2 regions of the Brumicola nitratireducens FR1064 genome follow, and region 2 is predicted to be linked to the other one. Evidence: predicted binding sites of a transcription regulator. Region 2 holds the regulator's gene; the other holds the start of a gene.

Evidence for each region. The regulator sigma-54, encoded in region 2, starts transcription at its own class of promoters, with help from an activator protein. The targets are predictions, from matches to a motif close to GTTGGCACGNNNNTNGNNT.
Region 1: a site for sigma-54 is predicted at 2,536-2,554, ahead of GNIT_RS11560 (LPP20 family lipoprotein). Genes of this name have one in related genera too.

Annotation. Positions count from the first base shown of each region.
Region 1 is NC_016041.1:2,672,582-2,679,845, forward strand. It holds gene flgA (flagellar basal body P-ring formation chaperone FlgA) at 155-862, shown strand; gene flgM (flagellar biosynthesis anti-sigma factor FlgM) at 1,027-1,356, shown strand; gene GNIT_RS11555 (flagella synthesis protein FlgN) at 1,378-1,809, shown strand; gene GNIT_RS11560 (LPP20 family lipoprotein) at 1,962-2,435, opposite strand; gene GNIT_RS11565 (flagellar assembly protein FlgT) at 2,725-3,957, shown strand; gene smrA (DNA endonuclease SmrA) at 4,096-4,683, shown strand; gene purL (phosphoribosylformylglycinamidine synthase) at 4,732-7,264, opposite strand, start outside.
Region 2 is NC_016041.1:964,699-971,962, forward strand. It holds gene GNIT_RS04185 (YigZ family protein) at 1-173, shown strand, start outside; gene mgtE (magnesium transporter) at 458-1,816, opposite strand; gene GNIT_RS04195 (HPr family phosphocarrier protein) at 1,823-2,095, opposite strand; gene rapZ (RNase adapter RapZ) at 2,085-2,984, opposite strand; gene ptsN (PTS IIA-like nitrogen regulatory protein PtsN) at 3,053-3,496, opposite strand; gene hpf (ribosome hibernation promoting factor) at 3,510-3,797, opposite strand; gene GNIT_RS04215 (RNA polymerase factor sigma-54) at 3,821-5,299, opposite strand; gene lptB (LPS export ABC transporter ATP-binding protein) at 5,357-6,082, opposite strand; gene lptA (lipopolysaccharide transport periplasmic protein LptA) at 6,079-6,636, opposite strand; gene lptC (LPS export ABC transporter periplasmic protein LptC) at 6,605-7,168, opposite strand; gene kdsC (3-deoxy-manno-octulosonate-8-phosphatase KdsC) at 7,165-7,264, opposite strand, start outside.

The DNA of each region.
Region 1 (7,264 bases), 1.7 Mb from region 2:
ACCTCCAAATTTTAGTTTAGGCATGATTGTTGCGTTATCTAATATACCGCATTAAAGAAGCGCATATAAGCGCTAAATGTGCCGAACTTTTGACACTCTCTAAACACTGCGCGAATAAGTTCATGCAGAGACGATAAAAACAGGTAAAAGACAAATGCAAAATAATCTAAGTAATTCTTTATCGACAGCTTTGGGCATTGGCTTGACCTATTTTTTAGTGATTTTCCCGACGGCTGCCAATGCGTCTGTTCACCAGAGTATACAACAACAGGCAGAGCTTTATGTTCAGCAAAACGCTTTTTTTGACGATAGTGCTGATGTAAACGTACAGGCCGCCGAAGTTGACAGCAGGATTCATATCCCCCCATGCAAAGCACCATTTGAATATGAATCTTCTGATTCCAGTTTAAGACAGTCGAACGTATCGGTGAAAGTAACCTGCCCTACAACAAGCTGGTATTTATTCACTTCTGTTCAGGTAGAGCAAACTAAACCGGTGGTTGTTACATCAGAAACACTGAGCCCCGGCTCACTTTTAACTGAAAAAAATCTATATGTGGCCGATATACCAGTTAATAGGCTAAGAGGTTCGACATACAGCGACACGGTAAACCTTGTTGGAGCGCGGCTTAAACGTCGCGTGAGACCCGGCCAAATTATTAATGACGGCATGCTTTGTTTCGTCTGTAAGGGTGACAAAGTGACGATAATGGCGGTGACCAGCGGCTTAAGTTTGAAGGTATCGGGCATTGCTGAACAGGACGGAAATTTGGGAGACACAATCAGAGTGCAGAACGCCTCATCGAAGAAAACAGTGACGGCAACAGTGTCTAGTACCAGCGAAGTGAGTATCCAAATTTAATGAAAAGTGATAAAATTTTGACGCTTTGGCGTTATCAGCTTGAATAATTAGAAGTATTTTGAGCAAATTCGGTAGAAAATGTGATTTTATTTCACTTTCTTGCTAAAGTTAGCCAATAAGAAGTCGATAACATGTTTGAGGTGTTATAGGTTCTGGAAAAAATTATGACTATTAACAATATAAACAATGCAAACAAACCGCAAATTGACGGGCAGAAGCTGGCACAACAGCAGACTCCAAGTCAAACTGCAAACGCTAACACAGCGCAAGCCGCAACGCAGTCTACTGCGTCACGTCAAGACTCTGTGTCGCTAACTACATCTGCACAACAGCTTACGCAAGTGCAGAAGAAAAGCGCAGAAGCGCCAGTCAATCAAGAGAAAGTTGATAAACTGAAAAAAGCGATTGCTGATGGTGAATACAAGATAAACCCTGAAGTTTTGGCGCAAAAAATTGCCAAATTGGAATCTCAGATTTTCGGAAATGGTATTTAAACGAATGGAGCTTAGAATCTGATGATGACGAGTTTATTAAGTGCAATTGATAAACAAGCGGAGCAGCTAACTGCTCTGAAAGCATTGTTGGAAAATGAGCTTCATCTGATAAGTTCGAGAGAGCCTGAGACTCTGATGGGATTGTTAAAAGATAAAGAAGAACTGCTTTCATTCATTGAGGAGCAGGATCAGTCGATATCTTCATTATTCGAAAAAGCGAAGGCAAACGGCGAAAGCACGGAAGACGCAGTGGCAGCCATGGAAAGTTGCGATGCAATCATCCATGAATGTAAGTATTTGACGCAGATTAATGCTAAGTCAGTTGAACAAGGCCAACTTCGTTTAACGCATCTTCGCAATCTCATGATGGAGCTGCGTGCACGCGAGTCAATGACCTACGATCGCAGTGGCAAGACTACGGGCGATGCGGGTTCAAAAGGATACACAGCTTAAGCAAACAGCGGTTGCTATTTACATTCAAACAAGACTGTTGCTCAGGTTAAAAATATAATTTCAAAAAAGCCAGCGTTATCGCTGGCTTTTTTATTGTTTTTTTTACCGAGTCATCAGGGCCTAATAAAAATGACTCGCTTACGTATCAAGCCCTAGTAATAGGTCACCTTTCTAATTTTTCTAGGTTTTGCCGTGGACAAATAAATGTCGTAGACCCGAGACATATCGAGCTCCAGTTCAGTTGCATAGGTGTCCTCGCCTACGGGATAAGTCTTAACGACTCTTGCGCCGCGTATTACGCCTTCAACCGAACTCTTTAACTGGTTGTTGGTTAAGATCATATTTGCCAACTCCTGCTCACCGTCAACTTTCTGGCCATACACCTGCTCTGCAAGCTCACGATAGGCATCCAATTTAGATGCTTTTATCGCCATCAATGTTTTGGTAGATTCATCACCACCTAATTGCGCTGCAATGGGAGCATAGCCTACTGCATTAATCACTGGGTATTGCTCAGGCTCAATGGTTTCCCACTCTACATGCTTGGTAAACAATGAACTGCATCCTGACAGACTCAAGCAAGTGATCACTCCAACAGAAGCTATAATGACGCGTACTTTTTTCATCTTTGGCATATTCAACCTATTCGTATTTAATTGATTATACGGCGCACTCATGGCCCCATATAGCTGTGCGTTTATTCACTGCTTTTTGATATTGGAGTTAATGCAAAATATGAACCAAATTTATGAAAACTCAAAATGGCAGTTAAAAGCGTAGAAGTCGGTGAGTTAATTATTAAAGGTATGGCACATAACTTGTATAGGTTTACACATAGAACTACCTAAGTGCAAATCACTGCTGTTGATTTGACCGCCAGTGGATTACCACAAAGTCCAATAAGTGAAATAAGTAATGAAATTAATGTTTTATATAAACGACTCAAGACTACGAAACGCCATAATACAGAGCGCCGCGGTAAAAGGCCTTAAGAGGCGTAACGCAACTTTGCGAAACCTTATTATCGTACTATCATTAATATTAAGCCAAACAGCAAACGCAGCGTGGTTCTCAGCTACCGGACATGCTGCCATTTTGAATGGTGATAAAATGGCGGCAAAGCATCAAGCGACTGAGGAAGCCATTAAGCAAGCTCTGCTATTTGCTGGCGCCTCTGTCAGGAGTGTGCAACAAATGACTAATGGTCTGTTAATGAACGACCACCTAGAAATTCGTTCCAGCGGAGAAGTAAGCACGCTAGAGTTAATAGATGAGGTTTACTCGGATGGTTATGTAACCGTATCAATTCGAGCGGATATCTTTTCACAAAAATCTCAATGCTCAGCCGCTGACTATACGAAAAGATTAGCAACAACTTACTTCCCTATTCGTTACGGGGCGCAAGCAGCAGACGGTCAAGTGCATCATTTAGGCGCCGCAGCCGCTTTAAAACTGCAAGAAACATTTTCACAAATTAGCACTGGGCTAACGCTCAGCGAAGTAGAGCCTTATACGCTTAATTGGCATAACACTGACCAACAAATACAAGCCACAAAATTGGCACAAAAGACGGATGTGCAATATGTACTTGCAATCACCATCGACGACATTAGCGTTGAGCGAGATCACGCAAGTGCCTTTACGTTTTGGAAAGGTGATCAGGCTGTACGTAACTTCGCGTACACGTTAACCTTATTAAATGGTGCATCAGGCGAAGAATTATTAAGCAAGCAGTATCGTATATCGGAAGCTTGGGAGTTTGACATGACCCGCAAACTTGACGTTAATTCAGACGAGTTTTGGCGCAGTCGCTATGGTAGAGCTGTCTTAGAAAGCATGCAGGAGTCAGCAATAGACTTAGAAAAGTTCGCCATTTGTGAACCGACAATGGGCAGAATATTGGCGGTCAACAATAACCAACTGCAAATAAATCTAGGCAAAAATCAAAAAGTGAAAGCTGGAGACACCCTAACGCTATTTAGTGTTAAACAAATTAGAGATACTTTTGGTCAAGAGTACAAGCAGTTTGTGCTGCATCCCACTTCTCTTGTAGTCACGCAAGTATTCGCTGAAACGGCAACCGTGACTAGTCGTGATCGCAGTTTATTGGCGAATATTCAGCCAAACGACTACGTAGCGCGACAATAGGACTGTTTTTAAGGCTTTTGTTGTTGAATAATATGGATGCGTTAACCGAGTGCAGATAAATCAGCACCCAACTGGACTAAGTTCCTGAAACTGACGTATACCCTGTTATTAGACAGAAACAAACAACGAGGCCTTTTTATGTCGCATTCTCTCCCCGACAACTCTTCGTTTTTTGAAGAAATGAGTGACGTTAAGCCTTTAGCCCAAACGGATAAAGTTGCCTTAACAAACAAGAACACAGAAACCCTTGCACAAAGGCTAAAGCGAGAAGCCCTTATCGCTGAAGTTGAAAAAGATGACAATGGACTGACGGTTGAAAAAGTCGAGCCTATCGACCCACACGACTTTATCGAGTACAAACAAGACGGCGTGCAGCAAGGCGTTTATAAGAATTTAAGACTCGCTAAATATCAAATCGACGTCACGTTGAATATAACGCACATGAAGTTTGACGACGCGCGCGTGACCTTATACAACACCATTAAAGACTGTCATGAAAGAGGAATTAGAACCTTACTAGTACAGCACGGCATGGGCTTAAATAGTAAACCCTTCCCTGCTTTCTTAAAAAGTTTTGTGAATCAATGGTTACGACAGATTGATATGGTGATTGCCTTTCATACGGCACAAAAGCAGCACGGTGGCTTGGCTTCCGTTTATGTCTTGTTAAAAAAACACCCTAATCAAAAGTTGATCAACCGCGAAAAAAATCGAAGAGGCGGTTAGCCGTTTTGCACTAACCGTTTATTCCACCGTCAACTTTCCAAGTAGATACTATCCGACGAAGACGCGTGCGTTTCTAAACATACGCATCCAAGGGCCGTCTTCTTTCCATTCATCTGGGCGCCATGAGTTGCTAACTGTTCTAAATACTCGCTCTGGGTGCGGCATCATTATAGTGCTGCGGCCATCTAAAGACGTTAACCCTGTAATGCCTTGTTCTGAACCATTCGGGTTCGCTGGGTACTCGCTTGTTACGCGTCCGTAATTGTCTATAAAGCGCAGCGCGATCTGGCTCTCATTCTTCAACATCGATATTTGATTATCGAGTTTGAATTCTGCGCGACCTTCGCCGTGAGAAACGGCTATTGGCATCCGAGAGCCCTGCATTCCGGTTAAAAACACTGAAGGTGAGTCGGCAACTTCAACCATAGCAACGCGCGCTTCAAAACGTTCTGATTGATTAGTTACAAAATGTGGCCAGTGTTCAGCACCGGGAATCAATGACTTCAAATTAGACAGCATCTGACAACCGTTACAAACGCCTAAAGAAAAGGTATCGTTGCGCTCGAAAAACGCTTTAAACGTCGCTTTGACCTGTTCATTGAATAAAATTGACTTAGCCCACCCCTCGCCAGCGCCTAGTACGTCACCGTAACTAAAGCCACCACAGGCAACTAAACCAGCGAAGTTATCAAGACTGCGTCCTGCTAGCATATCGCTCATGTGCACATCAATTGGGGTAAAGCCCGCACGATGGAACGCCGCAGCCATTTCAACATGCGAGTTGACGCCTTGTTCACGTAATATCGCAACTTCTGGCTTACTCCCCAAATTGATAAAAGGCGCCGTAATATCTTTATTAATGTCGAAGGTCAGCAGGCTGTGTAAGCCAGGATTTGCTGGGTCACGTTTAGCGTCATGTTCTTGTTTCGCACAGGCAGGATTGTCGCGCAGCGTTTGCATTGCGAAGGTCGTGCTCGACCAAAGTGTGCGGTAATGCGTGCGTGTATTTTTAACAATACATTCGCCTTCATTTGAGAAGCAAATCACATCGTCCGCTGATACCGTGCCGATTGTGTGCAGTAGCTTACTCAACTCATATTTTTTTGCTAGCGCCAAAACACTGTCTTTTGCACTTTCTGACACTTGAATAACTGCGCCGAGTTCTTCACTAAATAATACCGAAGCGGCGTCCTCACCTAAACCAGTAATGTCAATTTCAACGCCAACTTTACCAGCAAACGCCATTTCAACGATCGTAGTAAATAAGCCGCCGTCAGAGCGATCGTGATATGCAGTAATTAACTCTTTTTCGACAAGCTCTTGCATCAGTAAGTAGAAGGCTTTTAAATGTTTAGGAGAATCAACGTCAGGCGTAGTTTGACCTAATTTTCCATAAACCTGCGCCAGACATGAGCCACCCATACGGTTTTGCTTATTGCCTAAATCAATCAACATCAAACTTCCGCCATTAGCTTGACGCTCTTGTGGTTTGTCTGAATTTGGCTCTTGCAAAGCTGGCTCAGCTGCACACGATAAACGTAACTGCGGCGTGATGGTTTTGCGCACATCTTTAACTGCGCCAAACGCTGTTATTACTAAGGATAGCGGTGATGTAACTGCTTTATCTTCACCATTTTCCTGCCATGCCGTTTTCATCGACATTGAATCTTTACCGACGGGGATCGTTAAGCCCAGCTCAGGACACAACTCTTCACCTATCGCTTTCACTGCCGCATACAGCCCAGCATCTTCACCTGGGTGATTTGATGCAGACATCCAGTTCGCAGATAGCTTGATACGCTTAATATCACCAATATTTGTACCGGCAATGTTAGTCAATGATTCTGCAACTGCTAATCTTGCCGATGCTGCATGATTTAGCAGGGCGACCGGTGTACGTTCACCAATAGACATTGCTTCACCATGATAGGTATCAAATGCAGAGGTAGTTACCGCCACATCTGACACCGGCACCTGCCATGGACCTACCATTTGATCGCGCGACACCATGCCGGTAACCGAACGGTCGCCAATCGTAATCAAAAATGTTTTATCAGCAACTGTGGGCAACTGCAGAACGCGCTTTATCGCATCTTGAATATCAACGTTAGCGGTGTCAAAAACGTCACCTTTTGCCGTTGAAGAGACAACGTCTTTACTCATTTTAGGCGGCTTGCCCAGTAATACATCTAGGGGCATATCAATAGGCTTGTTGCCGAATTTTTTGTCGCTTAGCGTTAAGTGCTGCTCGCGAGTCGCTTCACCAACAACGGCGAAAGGCGCTCTTTCTCGCTCACAAATTGCGGTAAACAAAGCAAGGTTCTCGGGTGCAACTGACATTACATAACGTTCTTGAGACTCATTACACCAAATCTCTAGTGGAGACATACCAGGTTCGTCATTCGGCACATTGCGAAGTTCAAATACACCGCCTCGTTCTGCGTCATTGACTAACTCAGGGAAAGCGTTAGACAAGCCTCCCGCGCCAACATCATGAATAAACTGAATTGGGTTTTCATCGCCTAATTGCCAACATTTATCAATCACTTCTTGGCAGCGTCTTTCCATTTCTGGGTTTTCA
Region 2 (7,264 bases):
AAGGAGCTATCGCACGATTATTAGAAAGGTATGCTGTGCAAGATGTAGAAGCAACATATCAAATCAGTGTCGTGAACAGTTTTGCGGTTGCACTAAGTGATGTTGTAGCACTGCAGTCAGAGCTGGTTGATATCACTTCTGGCAATATTGTTTGTTTGCGTTCTGAAGATTGAATCATCCCAAGTCATTCCTGCGAAAGCAGGAAACCCCCGCCATCAACCGTGTGGTCAAAAGAGTCGTTGTTTTCGAATTTTCTATCTTGTTTGGGAGGTCCTTGCCTTCGCAAGTATGACGGAGGATGCTTAAAAGTCTGGCAAACTGCCACTTGGAGTCGTTAAATAAGGCTACTATAAATATTGTCGATTATACGCTTTGGTCATGCCCTTTAGTGTAAATGTGTGTATCACGTTTGAGCTAGTACCTTTATTGTGATAACACTTTTGGAATGCTTTTTTTGCTATATTAAGAATAAAGTGGCGGTGCCTAGAAAGGCAAATATTCCCACAACATCCGTTATGGTCGTTAAGATGACGCTACCAGCGAGCGCAGGATCAATATTTAATCTTTTCATAATAATCGGCAGCGTTGCGCCGGCTAATCCAGCCGCAATCATATTCATCATCATCGCAAAGGCGATAACCACACCGAGCATAAAGTCTTGCTTCCACAGCGCTATTACCGAAGCGATAAGTGTTGCCCAAATCACGCCATTTAAAAAGCCGATGGCGAGTTCTTTTTTGATAAGCCATACCGAGTTGCTTTGACTGACGTGACCTAAGGCCATACCGCGGATCACTAAGGTCAGCGTTTGGTTACCCGCAACGCCACCCATGCTGGGCACAATGGTATTCAAGATAGCTAGTACGGCAAGCTGACTCAGTGTAGCTTCAAACAAATCGCTCACCGCAGCAGCCATTAAAGCGGTAACTAAATTAACACCGAGCCAAATAGAGCGACGCTGAGTACTTTTTCCAACAGGAGCAAATGTATCTTCTTCATCATCGAGACCCGCCATACTCATCATTGAGTGTTCGGCGTCTTCGCGAATAATGTCGACCACGTCATCTATTGTGATCCGCCCGACAAGCGTTTTGTTTTTATCGATAACGGGTGCTGAAAGCCAGTCGTAACGCTCAAACATACTCGCAACTTCACTGTCACTCATGTCCACGGGAATGGTTTCAGGCTCCTCATTCATGATCTCGTTCACGCTCATGTCCGGAGGTGAAGTCAGTAATTTAGTCACCGGCACAGTGCCGATCAAATTATCATGACGATTTACAACGTATAAAGTATCGGTGTTTTCGGGTAGCTCACCTTTAAGTCGCAAATAGCGTAAAACTACGTCAATTGTTACGTCAGGCCGAAGTGTAATGGTATCGGTATTCATGATGAAACCGGCCGTCTCTTCGCCGTAGGATAGGGCTTTTTCCGCCCGCAAACGATCCTGAGCATCCATCGATTTTAAAATGCTTTGTAAAACCGGATCGGGCAGGGAGCTTAGGGTTTCAGCTAAGTCATCAGTATCCATATCCTCAAGTGCATCGACCACACTAGAGGGCACCATTTTAGAGATGATGCCGTTACGGACATCCTCCGATAATTCTTCAAGTACATCACCATGGAAATCAGCATCAATAAGCTGCCATAATTCATTACGGGTTTTACTCGGGCTGGATTCTAATAGAAGGGCAACGTCACTTGGCTGTAGGTCATGGAGTAACTTTCGAACCTGCACAAAAGTACCATCGTTAAGCGACTCGCTTATCGATGCTAATTGGCTTTGTACATTGTTTTGTTCAACAGTTTCAGCCATAAGGCCCTATTCGTCTTCGTTAAATTTATTTACGATTAAATTTTCAATCGCCTGCATCGCTTTCTCAGCGTCGCCGCCATCGCAGCGCACGAGTACCTCTTTTCCTTGGCTACTTTCAAGCATCATAAGCGCTAACACACTGTTAGCAAAGGCTTCTTTATCCTCTTGATGCATTGTTATTGTCGCTTCAAACTGATTAGCTAATTTTGCTAATTGAGTCGCTGCGCGCGCGTGCAGGCCTAATTTATTTACGATAGTAAGTTGCTTTTCAACGATCATGCTGAGACTCATTCAGTGTATTTGGATCAATCTCTTCTTTTTTGCTCAACTTCAATTCACGGTGTCTGATTTGTACATCCCCATGGCTTGCACGGAAGCTATTTGCAAGCGCCTCTGCCACAAATACAGAGCGATGCTGCCCGCCGGTGCAACCTATAGCAACAGTAACATAGCTGCGGTTGTTTCTTTCTAAATGTGGCAGCCAAGTTGATATCAGGTTTTGAATTTGCCATATGAATTTGGTGACAAGTGGCTGTCCCCCTAAAAATAACTGTACCGGGCCATCTAATCCATTCAAGGGCTTTAAGTCGGGCTCCCAGTGTGGGTTAGGCAAAAAACGGGCGTCAAATACATAATCTGCATCTCTTGGAATGCCGTATTTAAAGCCAAACGACTCAAATACTAGGACTAAGTTTGCGCTTTTTTTACCTAACACTCTTTCTCGAATTAGTTCTGAAAGCTCGTGCAGTGATAAATTATCGGTGTTGATATGTAAATCCGCTTTTTCCGATACAGGCACTAATATTTCTCGTTCCGCCTCAATTGATTCGGCCAGTGATTTATTGAGTTTGAAGAGCGGGTGCAAACGTCTTGTTTCACTATAGCGCTTAATCAATACATCATCACTAGCGTCTAAATACAAAATGGTAACTTCCCAAATACTGGGCAAAAAGTCCACAATTTCGCTAAGCTCATTCGCCATTTTAGGCATGTTTCTAACATCGACGCTCACCGCTACTTTTTCGCTTTCATCGGCGAGTGCATGAGTAAGTGTCGGCAGCAAATTTACGGGTATGTTATCGACGCAATAATACCCTAGGTCTTCCAAGGCCCTTAATGCAATTGATTTGCCTGAGCCAGAGCGACCACTGATGATCAAGAGTTTCACGTGTGCAGGTCCTTTAGAGGTAGATAACAGTTATGAAACGGTGGGATAATTCACCGTGTGGTTAATTTTTACGCTAGTGCTGAAATAATTTCGTCTCTAGTAGCAGCGTTTCTTAACGCTTTTACTATGTTTTTATCGCTCAATTTTTGCGCGATAGATGAAAGCGTTTGAAGATGCTCTTGGGTTTGTTCACTGGGCACTAATAAAGCGAAAAATATATCTACGGGCTTGTCGTCTATTGCATCGAATTGGATCGGTTCTTCGCTAGTGACAATGATAGCAACTATATCCTGTATTCCTTCAATTCTGCCGTGTGGTATAGCAATACCGTTACCTATGCCTGTGCTACCCATTTTTTCGCGCGCCAACATGCTCGCAAGCACATCATTTAAATTGAGCTGTGGATTTCCCTTCACTGCAATTTCGCTGATGACTTCAAAAATTCGTTTTTTGCTTTGACACTCAACCGCACATTCAGTGCGGTCGAGTGAAATAATATCAGATATAATCATAATTCGTAGGCGACTAATGTCGTTTTGACTTTTCCTTGTGCTTTATAACTTGGCGATCTAACTTGTCAATCAGTCCATCGATGGCTGCGTACATGTCAGTATGTTCAGCGTTAGCGTGAACAACGTCACCCTTGAGATGAAGTGTTGCTTCAGCTCTTTGATTTATTTTCTCTACATTTAACACTACATGTACATTACTAATATGATCGAAGTGTCTTTCTAATCGTTCGAATTTACTGTCGACGTATGCTCTTAGTGAATCAGTAATATCAACGTGATGACCAGTTAGATTTATTTGCATAATGTTACGTCCTCTTATGAAGTCTACAGCAGACTTTTTCTTTGGTTCGACGGGGGAATCGAGAGGGACTCTCGATATTTCGCAATGGTTCGTCGAGCAACTTGAATTCCTTGATCGGCCAACAATTGCGCAATCTTGCTATCACTAAGTGGTTTGCTGACAATCTCCGCCGCAACGAGCTTTTTGATGAGTGCTCTTATTGCTGTCGACGAACATTCACCGCCAGATTCAGTTGAAACATGGCTAGAGAAAAAGTACTTAAGCTCGAAAATGCCTCTGGGCGTATGCATATACTTCTGGGTGGTAACCCTTGAAATAGTTGACTCATGCATATCGACCATCTCAGCAACGTCATTTAAAACCATTGGTTTCATCATTTCTGGACCGTGTTCAAAAAAGCCCATTTGCTGCTGAACAATACAGTGAGATACTTTCAATAGTGTCTCATTGCGACTTTCTAAGCTCTTAATAAACCATTTAGCTTCTTGTAAGTGTGACTTAATATATTGTGAATCGTTCGAATTTTTAGTGCTTTTACTGAGTGCTTCATACTCTTTATTGACGATCAGCGGTGGCAAAGAATCACCATTCAGCTCAACTGTCCAACGACCATTTTTTTTCGCAACAGACACGTCAGGAATAACGTATTCAGAATCTTTAACGGCAATTGTGCTTCCTGGTCTTGGGTTAAGCGTTTGCAATAGGCGCATTGCTTCTCGCAGCTGGTCTTCTTTCAATCGAGTTTTACGCATCAATGTGCGGTAGTCTTTGCTGCTTAACAAGTCGCTGTGTTCTGTTAACAACAGACGGGCTTCAGCCAACCAAGGCGTTGCAGGATCAAATTGGGCTAATTGCACCATTAAGCACTCTTGAGGAGTACGAGAGCCGGAACCAATAGGGTCGAACATTTGAATGCGTTTTAGAACGCATTCAACTTCGTCCAATTCAATTTCTTCGTTTTGTAAGCTATCTAAAATTTCCTCGCTGCTAACAGTGAGATAACCAGACTCATCAATTGAGTCAATTATCGCAATAGCAATAGAGCGGTCTATATCTGAAAACGGGGTTAATTCCATCTGCCAAATTAGATGGTCTTGGATATTTTCGGTGGTTTCGCCCTGAAATATGTAGTCATCATCTGCGGGGCCGTTGGATATGTTGGCTGGCGCAGACGAGGCGCTTAGATATTCTTCCCAAGAGCTGTCTAGTGGTAAGTCATCAGGAATTTGGTTGTTTTCGAGTGCGTCGTGGCTGTCAACGTTATCTGAATTCTCCGCACTGAGTGAGTTTTTATCAGTATAGTCTTGAGGTTCAGAGTCACTGTCTGAGCTGTCGTTGTTGTGTTCACTTTCGTCAATTTCTAGTAAAGGGTTGGAATCCAACGCTTCCTGAATTTCGAGCTGAAGATCCAATGTAGACAATTGTAGCAGCTTTATCGCCTGCTGAAGCTGAGGCGTCATTGTTAGCTGTTGGCTAAATTTTAACTGCAGTGAAGGTTTCATTGATGTCCTTCAGTTATTTCTAATGGTGATAAAAGCCAGTTACAAAACATGATACACCTATAATACAAATTGGTCGCCGAGATACACTTCTCTCACTTTTTGGTTACTGAGTACTTCAGCAGAGGTTCCTGATGCAATCAGCTCACCGTGACTTACAATATATGCTTTTTCACAGACATCTAGCGTTTCACGTACATTATGATCTGTGATCAACACACCAATGTTTCGCTCTTTTAATTGTTTAATGATCTTCTTTATATCATTAACAGAAATTGGGTCAACACCGGCGAATGGTTCATCGAGTAAAATAAACTTAGGATTTGCAGCTAAAGCTCGTGCAATTTCAACGCGGCGGCGCTCTCCACCGGATAAACTCATGCCTAAATTATTTCTGATATGACTGACATTAAATTCGTCCATTAAGTCGTCAGCTTCTTGTTCACGTTGATCTTTTGCCAATTCTTTGCGTGTTTGTAATATTGCCATTAGATTTTCATACACGGTCAATTTACGAAAAATAGAGGCTTCTTGGGGCAAATATCCAATGCCATGTCTCGCACGCTCGTGCATAGGTTGAATTGACATGTCTAATTGGTCAATAAAAATTTCACCTTTATCAAGCGGTACCAAGCCGACAATCATATAAAACGTCGTTGTTTTACCTGCGCCGTTTGGGCCTAACAAGCCAACAATTTGGCCTGTGGACACTTCCAAGCTAACGTCTCTTACAACTTGTCTAGCTTTGTATGATTTAGCGAGGTGTTTTGCAAACAAGGTACTCACTTTTTATTTTCCTTTTGCTTTTCCATTGCTTCTTTTGTTTTTTTCAAAGTATCGCCATCAAATACGGTCACAACTTGCTGCTGACTATCGGTGTCTTTCTGCGCCTGCCATTGCTCTTTTATAATGTTGTATATAATTGAGTCGGTTTTTATACTAAACGCATTTTGATAAAGCTCCGCATTTCCTTTTAACGTGATGATTTTAGTGGCTTTCTCGTAGCGAATACTGTTTGCTTTTGCCACCACCATTGTGCCGTCGGCCAGTTGTTGTGTGTAACTCGCTGGATTGCCTGTCGCTTCAAACACTTCTTTATCTTTACCAAGAGCTGCTGATACTTTCAATCGTTCAGCTTTGATTTCTAAAGTACCCTGAGTAATCTTTACGTTGCCTTCATGCACGGCTACTTTCTCTTTTCCGTCACCGTAGCTGCTGTCAGATGATAGCTTCGTTGGTTTATCAAAGTCGTTCTTCTTAATTGCTTCTTGTGCACTTAATGAACCCGCGCCAGCCAACATAAGTAGGCTAGCGAACAGGTAGATATTCAGTTTGAACATGGTTTTTTAACTCATATTTTTGGGTTTCTAAATTGGCTTCGAACCCTCGGCCATTAATAATAACGTTTGCACCCGAAATAACTAGAGGTTCATCGGATGTAATTGTCTTAGTCAATAAATCAATTTCTATAAAGTTAGTCGATATGGTTTGTATGTAGTCTTCTGGTTGCAGATTACGAATTTGTACACCGTTAACCAACTCAATTCGGTTGTTGTCGTAAAAAGTCCCTTCGTCAGCATTTAATTGCCAACTTGAACCATCGCTTTGAAGATAGATCGTATATTCAGGGTTGGTGAAATTGACAAACCCCAGCATTTCATAATGTTCCATGGTCTCAGCGCTGACTTGATGGGTAAGGTTGCCATTTTTGTCGAATAATTTACTGCGTAAGTTTTTCGCCTCGTAATTAGGCATCAACGCAGCGTCTTTGTCGCTTAACACGACCTCTTTATCATCTTCCAACCACGTCGGTAGATACAGCGCAAAAGCGATACCAAATATTAAAATAATACTAACAGCCAGCCTATTCATACGCTTGCTCCGTGAATATCTTCAAGTTTACCCTTGGCTTGCAGAATAATGTCACAAATTTCACGCACTGCACCACGCCCGCCCGCCAACGTTGTG